Regions from separate parts of the Saccharothrix stipae genome, predicted to be linked through region 2. Evidence: predicted binding sites of a transcription regulator. Region 2 holds the regulator's gene; the other holds the start of a gene.
What was found. Region 2 encodes HspR, which represses chaperone genes until heat shock. Its sites were predicted from a motif close to ANNTTGAGTNNNNNNNACTCAANNT; they were not measured.

Region 1: a site for HspR is predicted at 2,137-2,161, ahead of lon (endopeptidase La). Genes of this name have one in related genera too.

Annotation. Positions count from the first base shown of each region.
Region 1 covers NZ_BAAGTN010000008.1:837,303-841,719, reverse strand. Annotated here, with positions in the region: gene ACYVLT_RS20755 (patatin) at 1-1,102, shown strand, start outside; gene ACYVLT_RS20750 (SAM-dependent methyltransferase) at 1,109-1,909, opposite strand; gene lon (endopeptidase La) at 2,172-4,417, shown strand, end outside.
Region 2 covers NZ_BAAGTN010000017.1:442,544-446,960, forward strand. Annotated here, with positions in the region: gene ACYVLT_RS30170 (FAD-binding oxidoreductase) at 248-1,351, shown strand; gene ACYVLT_RS30175 (alpha/beta fold hydrolase) at 1,413-2,090, opposite strand; gene ACYVLT_RS30180 (heat shock protein transcriptional repressor HspR) at 2,314-2,742, opposite strand; gene dnaJ (molecular chaperone DnaJ) at 2,739-3,908, opposite strand; gene grpE (nucleotide exchange factor GrpE) at 3,927-4,417, opposite strand, start outside.

The DNA.
Region 1 (4,417 bases), on a different contig from region 2:
CCGGCGCTGCGGTGTCCCGGCGTCGACCGGCGTGCCGCCGTTGAGCGACTGGATCGCCGACCGGCTGGACGACCTGTCCGGCACCGCGGACCTGACGTTCGACGACCTGACCACCAACCTGGTCCTGATGACGACGGACCTGTCCGAGGGCCGCCCCTACCGGCTGCCGTTCACCGAGCCGGCCGACGCGTGGCTGTTCTGCCCGACGTGCCTGAGGAAGGTCCTGCCGGGGCGCACCGTCGACAAGCTGGGCGACGACGCCACGCGGCACCACTGCCCGTTGCACCCCACCGAGACCGTGCGCGTGCTGCCGAGGAACCTGCCGGTCGCGCTGGCCGTGCGGATGAGCATGCCGTTGCCGGGCCTGATCGCCGCGGTCCCGCTGGTGCGCGCCGAGCCGGAGCCGCGCGTGCACTGGTTCTCCGACGGCGGGATCACCAGCAACTTCCCGATCCACTTCTTCGACAACCTGCTGCCGCGCTGGCCGACGTTCGGGCTCTCGCTGCAGTCCTACCCGCCGGGCGACGACCGGCCCGTCTGGCTGCCCGAGCAGGACGCGTCCACCAGCGGCACGCCGTGGCGCGGCATCGGGCTGGTGCGGCACTTCGCGTCCGCGATCCTGGACACCATGCTGGACTGGCGCGACACCATGCAGTCCGCGCTGCCCGGCTACCGCGGCCGGATCGCGCACGTCCGCGTCGGCGCGCTGGAAGGCGGCACGAACCTGTTCATGCGCCCGGAGACCATCCGCGCCCTGGCCGAGCGCGGCGCGGAGGCCGGGCGGCTGCTGCGCACCCGGTTCACCGAGGACGGCGGCGACCGGACCGACCGCTACCGCTGGATCCGGATGCGGCTGGCCATGCGCGAGTACCGGCAGCTGGCCGAGCAGTCCGGCGAGCGCGGCGAGCTGTACCGCGACCTCACCGCCCGCTACCGGATCCCGGCGGACCTGCACGAGTGGTTCACGACCCCGCCGACCGGCCTCGACCCGCACGCGCGGGAGATCGGCCTCACCCTGGACGCGCTGGGCGCGGTGCCCGACGGCCCGTTCGACGGCGAGCCGCCCGTCGACCCCGACCTGCGCCTGACCCCACCGGAGTGACGGCGGTCAGGCCTTGCGGCCGACGCCCGCGTACGCGTTGATGTAGGCGTCGTCGGAGTCCGGCCGCCACTCGCTCAACGGCACGACGCCGGGTTCCACCACGTCCAGTCCGGTGAAGAACGCGGCGACCTCCGCGCCCGAGCGGAGCACCAGCGGGCTGTCGGTGCGGCGGTAGATGGCGTTGACCTGCTCACCGCTCTCCCGCGCTTCCTGCGACACGCCGTCCCAGCTGGCGTGCGAGATGGCCAGGAAGCTGCCCGGCGCCAGCACGTCCCGGTACCGGGCGAGCGCCGAGTGCGGGTCGTCGGTGTCGGGCACGAAGTGCAGCACCGCGAGCATCAGCAGGCCGATGGGCCGGTCGAAGTCGAGCGTCGCGCGGACCTCGTCGGCGGCCAGCACGGAGTCCGGGTCGCGCAGGTCGGCCTGGATCGCGGTGGCCAGCGGGTTGTCCGCCAGCAACGCCGTGCTGTGCGCCACGGCGACGGGCTCGACGTCGGCGTACACCACGCGGGCCGCCGGGTTGGTCTGCTGGGCGATCTCGTGCACGTTGCCCACGGTCGGGATGCCCGACCCCAGGTCGAGGAACTGGTCGACGCCCTGCGACAGCAGGTAGCGCACCGCCCGCCGCAGGAACGACCGGTTGGCCCGGGCCGCGCCGGACATGCCGGGGAAGATCTGCTCGACCGACTTGGCCGCCTCGCGGTCGACCGCGAAGTTGTGCGACCCGCCCAGGTAGTAGTCGTACATCCGGGCCGCGCTCGGCCGTTGGAGGTCCACCGAGGACGGGACCCAGCTCGCCTGCTCCATGCGCACATCTCCTCGTCAGTGGACCGCGTGATCGTCGCGGTGCGGCAAACCGGGCACAACCCCCGAATGGACGCTCGCGGCGCGATTCGCGGTAACCGTAGGAGGTCCGGCTCCCGACCGCGGCCCGGGTCTCCCATCCCGGGTCACCACCGTCCGGCCCAGGTTCGACCCCCGAATGGGCGCTCGCTGTGGGCGAACACGAACCGGAAACAATCCCGCGCTCACCTTGGTTGAGCCAGTCAGACTCAACTTTGGAGGGATCATGGGCGAGACGTTGGCGCTGCCGGTGCTGCCGCTGGACGACGTGGTCGTGCTGCCGGGCATGGTCGTGCCGATCCGGCTCAGCGGCTCGGACGCCACCGCCGAGGCCCGCGCCGCGATCGAGGCGGCGACGGCCGCGGGCGAGGCCTCCGGCGACCGGTCGAAGGTCCTGCTGGTGCCCCGGCTGGACGGCAAGTACGCCAAGGTGGGCACGCTGGCGGTGATCGAGCAGGTCGGCAGGCTGTCCGGCGGCGAGCGCGCGGCCGTGGTGCGCGGCACCGAGCGGGTCCGCATCGGCACCGGCACGACCGGTCCGGGCGCGGCACTGTGGGTCGAGGCGACCGTGGCGGACGAGCCGCCGGTGGACGACCGCACCCGTGAGCTGGCCCGCGAGTACCGGGCGCTGGTCACCACCATCCTCCAGCAGCGCGGCGCGTGGCAGGTCGTCGACTCGGTGCAGCAGGTGGACGAGCCGTCCGCGCTGGCCGACCTCGCGGGCTACGCCTCGTACCTGGACGAGGAGCAGAAGGTCTGGCTGCTGGAGACCAGCGACGTCGCCGAGCGGCTGGAGAAGCTGCTGGAGTGGGGCCGCGAGTACCTGACCGAGCTCGACGTGGCCGAGACGATCCGCAAGGACGTCAAGGAAGGCGTCGAGAAGCAGCAGCGCGAGTTCCTCCTGCGCCAGCAGCTGGCCGCGATCCGCAAGGAGCTGGCCGAGCTGGACGGCAAGCCCGCCACCGAGGAGCAGGACTACCGGGCCCGGGTCGAGGGCGCGGACCTGCCGGACACCGTGCGCAAGGCCGCGCTGGCCGAGGTCGACAAGCTGGAGCGGACCTCGGAGCAGTCGCCCGAGGTCGGCTGGATCCGCACGTGGCTGGACACGGTGCTGGAGCTGCCGTGGAACGAGCGCACCGAGGAGTCCTACGACATCGCGGGCGCCCGTGCCGTCCTCGACGCCGACCACGCGGGCCTGGACGACGTCAAGGAGCGCATCACGGAGTACCTGGCCGTGCGCCGTCGTCGGGCCGACCGCGGCCTCGGCGTGGTCGGCGGTCGCCGTTCCGGCGCGGTGCTGGCCCTGGTCGGCCCGCCCGGCGTGGGCAAGACCTCGCTCGGCGAGTCGGTCGCGCGGGCCATGGGCCGCAAGTTCGTCCGGGTCGCCCTCGGCGGCGTGCGGGACGAGGCCGAGATCCGCGGCCACCGGCGCACCTACGTCGGCGCGCTGCCCGGCCGGATCGTCCGGGCGATCGCCGAGGCGGGCTCGATGAACCCGGTCGTGCTGCTGGACGAGATCGACAAGGTCGGCGCGGACTACCGGGGCGACCCGACCGCGGCGCTGCTGGAGGTCCTCGACCCCGCGCAGAACCACACCTTCCGCGACCACTACCTGGAGGTCGAGCTCGACCTGTCGGACGTGGTGTTCCTGGCCACGGCCAACGTGCTGGACTCCATCCCCGGCCCGCTGCTGGACCGGATGGAGCTGGTGCGACTCGACGGGTACACCGAGGACGAGAAGGTGACCATCGCCCGCGACCACCTCCTGCCCCGCCAGGTCGAACGCGCCGGCCTCACGGCTCAGGACGTCACGATCACCGAGGCGTCACTGCGCAAGCTGGCCGGCGAGTACACCCGCGAGGCGGGCGTGCGCCAGTTGGAGCGCTCGCTGGCACGGGTGCTGCGCAAGGTGACCGCAGGCGTGGCGCTGGAGGAGGCCGAGCTGCCGGTCACGGTCGACGTGCCGGACCTGCGCGGCTACCTGGGCTCGCCCAAGCACACGCCGGAGTCGGCCGAGCGGACCACCGTGCCGGGCGTGGCCACGGGCCTGGCGGTCACCGGCGCGGGCGGCGACGTGCTCTTCGTCGAGGCGTCGCTCGCCTCCTCCGGCACCGGCGGTGCGGGCGTCACGCTGACCGGCCAGCTCGGCGAGGTGATGAAGGAGTCGGCGCAGATCGCGCTGTCCTACCTGAGGTCGCACGACGACCGGGCCGAGGCGCTGGCCGATCGGGGCGTGCACATCCACGTGCCGGCGGGCGCGGTGCCGAAGGACGGGCCGTCGGCCGGTGTCACCATGACCACGGCGCTCGCGTCGCTGCTGTCCGGCCGCCCGGTGCGGTCCGACGTGGCGATGACCGGCGAGGTCTCGTTGACCGGCCGCGTCCTGCCGATCGGTGGCGTCAAGCAGAAGCTGCTGGCCGCGCACCGGGCGGGCATCACGACCGTGCTGCTGCCGCGGCGCAACGAGCCCGA
Region 2 (4,417 bases):
CACTCGTTTGCGGGAGCGCTGAGCAACCGTCCGTAATCGCACTGCACTCGAAGGTGGCATCAAGGAGTCGATCGGCCAGTTGGCGGGTTAGTGTCCCCTCGTCGGGGATGGAAGCTTGACGAGGACGTAGCGCCCTTGCTGGCGCCGCCAGAAACGTGGAGACTGCGCCCGGACCATGACTGCGAACGCCGTGTTGAGCCCCATCCCGAGCCCGCCACACCGAGAACCTCCTCCTGGTGTCACCGCTATGGTGCGGATGATCCGGGAGAGCTTCGCGGTGGTGGAGTCGCGCGCCGAAGAGGTAGCCAAGTTCTTCTACGGCATGCTCTTCAGCCTCGCGCCGGCGACCCGCGAGATGTTCCCCGCGAACATGGAGGTCCAGCGCAGCCGACTGCTGCGCGCCCTCGTCCACGTCGTCCAGATGGTGGACAGACCGGACGACCTGATCCCGTTCCTGCGCCAACTCGGGCGCGACCACCGCAAGTTCGGCGTGGTCAACGTGCACTACGAGTCCGTCGGCATGGCGTTGCTGGCGGCGGTGAAGAAGTTCGCCGGGCCCGCGTGGACGCCCCAGGTCGAGATGGCGTGGGCCGAGGCGTACACGATCATGGCGCGGGCCATGCAGGAGGCTGCGGCGGCCGACGACGGCCCCGCCTACTGGCACGCCACCGTGCTGGACCACCAGCGGGTGAGCTGGGACCTCGCGGTCGTGCGGCTGCAACCCGACCACCCCGTCGGGTACCGCGCCGGGCAGTACGTCAGCGTCGAGACGCCGCAGCGCGCGCGGCTGTGGCGGTACTACTCGCCCGCGAACGCGCCGCGTGACGACGGGATCATCGAGTTCCACATCCGGTCGGTCGAGGGCGGGTGGGTCAGCCGGTCGATCGTCGGCCACACCCAGCCCGGTGACGTGTGGCGCATCGGCCCGCCGATGGGTCGGCTCAGCGTCGACCGCAAGTCCGGGCGGGACGTGCTGATGGTCGCCGGCGGGACCGGTGTCGCCCCCATGCACGCGATCATCGACGAGATGGCGCAGTGGGGCGAGAACCCGCGCGTGCACCTGTTCATGGGTGGGCGGACCCGCGAGGACCTGTACGACCTGGACAACCTCCAGCGGTTCGCCATGACGAACCCGTGGCTGACCGTGGTGCCGGTGCTGGAGTCCGACCCCGGTGCGCGCGGGATCGAGCAGGGCACCTTGGCGGACGTGGTCACCCGCTACGGGGCGTGGGAGGACCGGGACGTGCTGGTGTGCGGCTCGCCGTCCATGATCCGGGCGACCGTGTCGCGGATGCTGGTCGCCGGCACCCCGCTCGACCGGATCAGGTACGACCCGTTCACGCTGGACTGAGTCACTTTCCGAAAATTCTTCACGTTCTGCGGGCCTCAGCGCTCGCGGCGGTCCGCGTGCGTCACGGCGGCCCTGGCCGGGCCGCGCCCAGCACGGCCGCCAGCGTCTCCGGCCGGCTGGTCTGCGGGCAGTGCCCGCCGTCGACCTCGATCGCCTCGACCCCGAGCCGTTCGCGCGCGGCGCGGCGCATCCACGACGGCCGCAGCGTGCGGTCGTCGCGCGGCAGGACGTAGGTCGACGGCAGGTCCGGCAGCTCGTGCACCTCGCGGTACGTCGCGGCGGGGTAGAACAGGCGCAGCGTCCGCAGACCCGCGCGCACACCCGCCAGGTCGCAGTCGTGGAACAGGAAGTACGAGGCCACCACGGGGTCCGCGGTGGGGGGCTCGGTGAGCGATCGCCACTCGGGGTTGAACATCTCGCCCGTGTCGACCGCGAGCTCGTCGGCCAGCGGGACCGGGCCGGGGATCATCGCGGCGATCCAGGCCAGGTGGGACGCGCCGACGGCGCGCGCGATGGCGGGCATCAGCAGGCCGGCGCCGGAGTGGCCCACCAGGACCGGGGCCAGCGCGTCGCCCGCTTGGGCGCGGGCGATCGCGGCGTAGTCGACGGCGCGCAGCTCGGGGCGGTCGGTGGGCAGGTCGACGGCCACGGTGCGGTGGCCGCGTCGGCGGAGCAGGTCCTCGACCGGGCGCCAGGCGGCCGGCGACTGGGTGGTGCCGTGCACGAAGACGTAGTCCACGGGGTCCAGTCTGGCGCGGGTCGGCCGGTCGAGTGTGCGTCGTTCGGGTCAAGGGGTCGGGGTCGGCGTCGGGGGGCGTGGTGGGCGGTCGTGATCCGGGGGTCGGGGGCGGGTGGTGGTCGCGGGGTTCCTCGTTCCTAACCGAGGTACGGGAACAGTGTTTCCGTACATTTTCCGGCCATGATCACCCTATTGAGCTACACAGCGGCCCGGCGGCACGTCCTCAGCGCTTCGGGTTCGGTTTCCAGACGACCAGGGCCGTCTCGTGGCGCACCGGCACCAGGTCGCGGCGGTACGACGCGTGCACCGACGCGGCGGCGTGCTCGGCCGCGGCCATGGCGGAGGCGACCTGCTCGCTCAGCTCCTGCACCTTGGCGCGCAGCGCGCCGACCTCGTTCTCCAGCTCGATGATGCGCTTGATGCCCGCGAGGTTCACGCCCTCCTCCTGCGAGAGGCGTTGCACCTCCCGCAGCAGCACGATGTCGCGCATCGAGTACCGGCGCCCGCCGCCGGAGGTGCGGCCGGGCGACACGAGACCCAGCCGGTCGTAGGCCCGGAGCGTCTGCGCGTGCAGACCGGACAGCTGGGCCGCCACGGAGATGACGAAGAACGGCGTGTCCTCGTCGGTGCCGGGCGGGAACGGGAAGCTCACACCGACCTCTTCTCCACAAGGGCGTTGAGCTCCGCGCGCGGGTCGTGCTTCGCCGTCGCCGACGCGTAGTTCTCCAACGCCTCCCGAGCAGCGGCGTCCATGTTGTTCGGCACGGCCACGTTCAGCGTGATGAGCAGGTCGCCGACCTGGCCGTCCCGCTTGGCGATGCCCTTGCCCTTGGCCCGCAGCACCCGGCCGCTGGCCGTGCCCGCGGGCACCTTCAACGTCACCTTGCCCTCGAGGGTCGGCACGGTCAACGTCGTGCCGAGCGCCAGCTCGGGGAAGGTCACCGGCACGGTCACGGTCAGGTCGTTGCCCGACCGGCCGAAGAGCGCGTGCGGGTTGACGTGCACGCGCACGAACAGGTCGCCGGCGGGCCCGTTGTTGCGCCCCGGCTCACCCTGCCCGGCCAGCCTGATCCGCTGGCCGTCGTCCACCCCGGGCGGGATGCGGATGGTCAGCGTCCGGGTCTTCGTGCTCACGCCGTCGCCGCCGCACTCGGGGCACGGGTCGTCCACGATCCGCCCGGTGCCGCGGCAGTCCGCGCACGGCTCGGAGAACGCGAACGCGCCCTGGCTGCGCGTCACCAGGCCGGCGCCGCCGCAGTTCGTGCACGTCCGCGGTGACGTCCCGGGGCGCGCGCCGGAACCCGCGCACGTGCCGCAGGACGCCGGGCTGGACAGCCGCATGGGCACGGTCGCGCCCTTCACGGCCTCGGTGAAGTCGATCCGGACGTCGGTCTCGACGTCCTCGCCGCGCCGCGGCCTGGTCGCCGACGTCGACGCGCCGGCCCGGCGGTTGAACAGCCCGCCGAGCAGGTCGCCGAGCCCGCCCATGCCGCCGGGCTGCGCGCCGCCCTGGCGGCCGAACAGGTCGCCCACGTCGAACCCGCCGCCGGCGCCGAAACCGCCGGGGAACCCGCCGCCACCGGAGAAGAGGCGGCGGGCCTCGTCGTACTGCTTGCGCTTGGCGGTGTCCGACAGCACGCCGTACGCCTCGGACACCGCCTTGAACCGCGCCTCGGCCTTGGCGTCACCGGGGTTGGCGTCGGGGTGCAGTTCCCGCGCCAACTTCCGGTACGCCTTCTTGATCTCGTCGGCCGAGGCGTCGGAGGTGACGCCCAGCTCGCGGTAGAAGTCCTTCTCGATCCAGTCGCGAGCGCTCAACGGACGCCGCCCCCTTCCTCAGTCCTGCTGCTGCTCTTCCACCGGCTTCTCGACGGCCTCGTCGGCCGTCCCTGCTGGGACCGACTGCTCGACGACGGGCGGCTCGGCGGCCGGCTCGTGGTCGGTCACCGCGACCAGCGCGGGCCGCAGCACGCGCTCGCCGTACCGGTAGCCGCGACGCAGCACGGCGGTGACGGTCGGCCCGCTGACGTCCGGCGACGTGCTGTGCTGCACGGCCTCGTGGACGGACGGGTCGAACTCCTCGCCCTCGTGCCCGAACGCCTCCAGGCCGGTGCCGTGCAGGGCGCCGACCAGCTTGTCGGCCACCGCCTTGAACGCACCGGTGAGGTCGCCGTGCGCGCCGGCCCGCTCGATGTCGTCGAGCACGCCGAGCAGCTCGCCGGCCACCTGCGCCTTGGCCGTGGTGATCACCAGTTCCCGGTCGCGGTCGACCCGCTTGCGGTAGTTGGCGTACTCCGCGGTCAACCGCTGGAGGTCGGCGGTCCGCT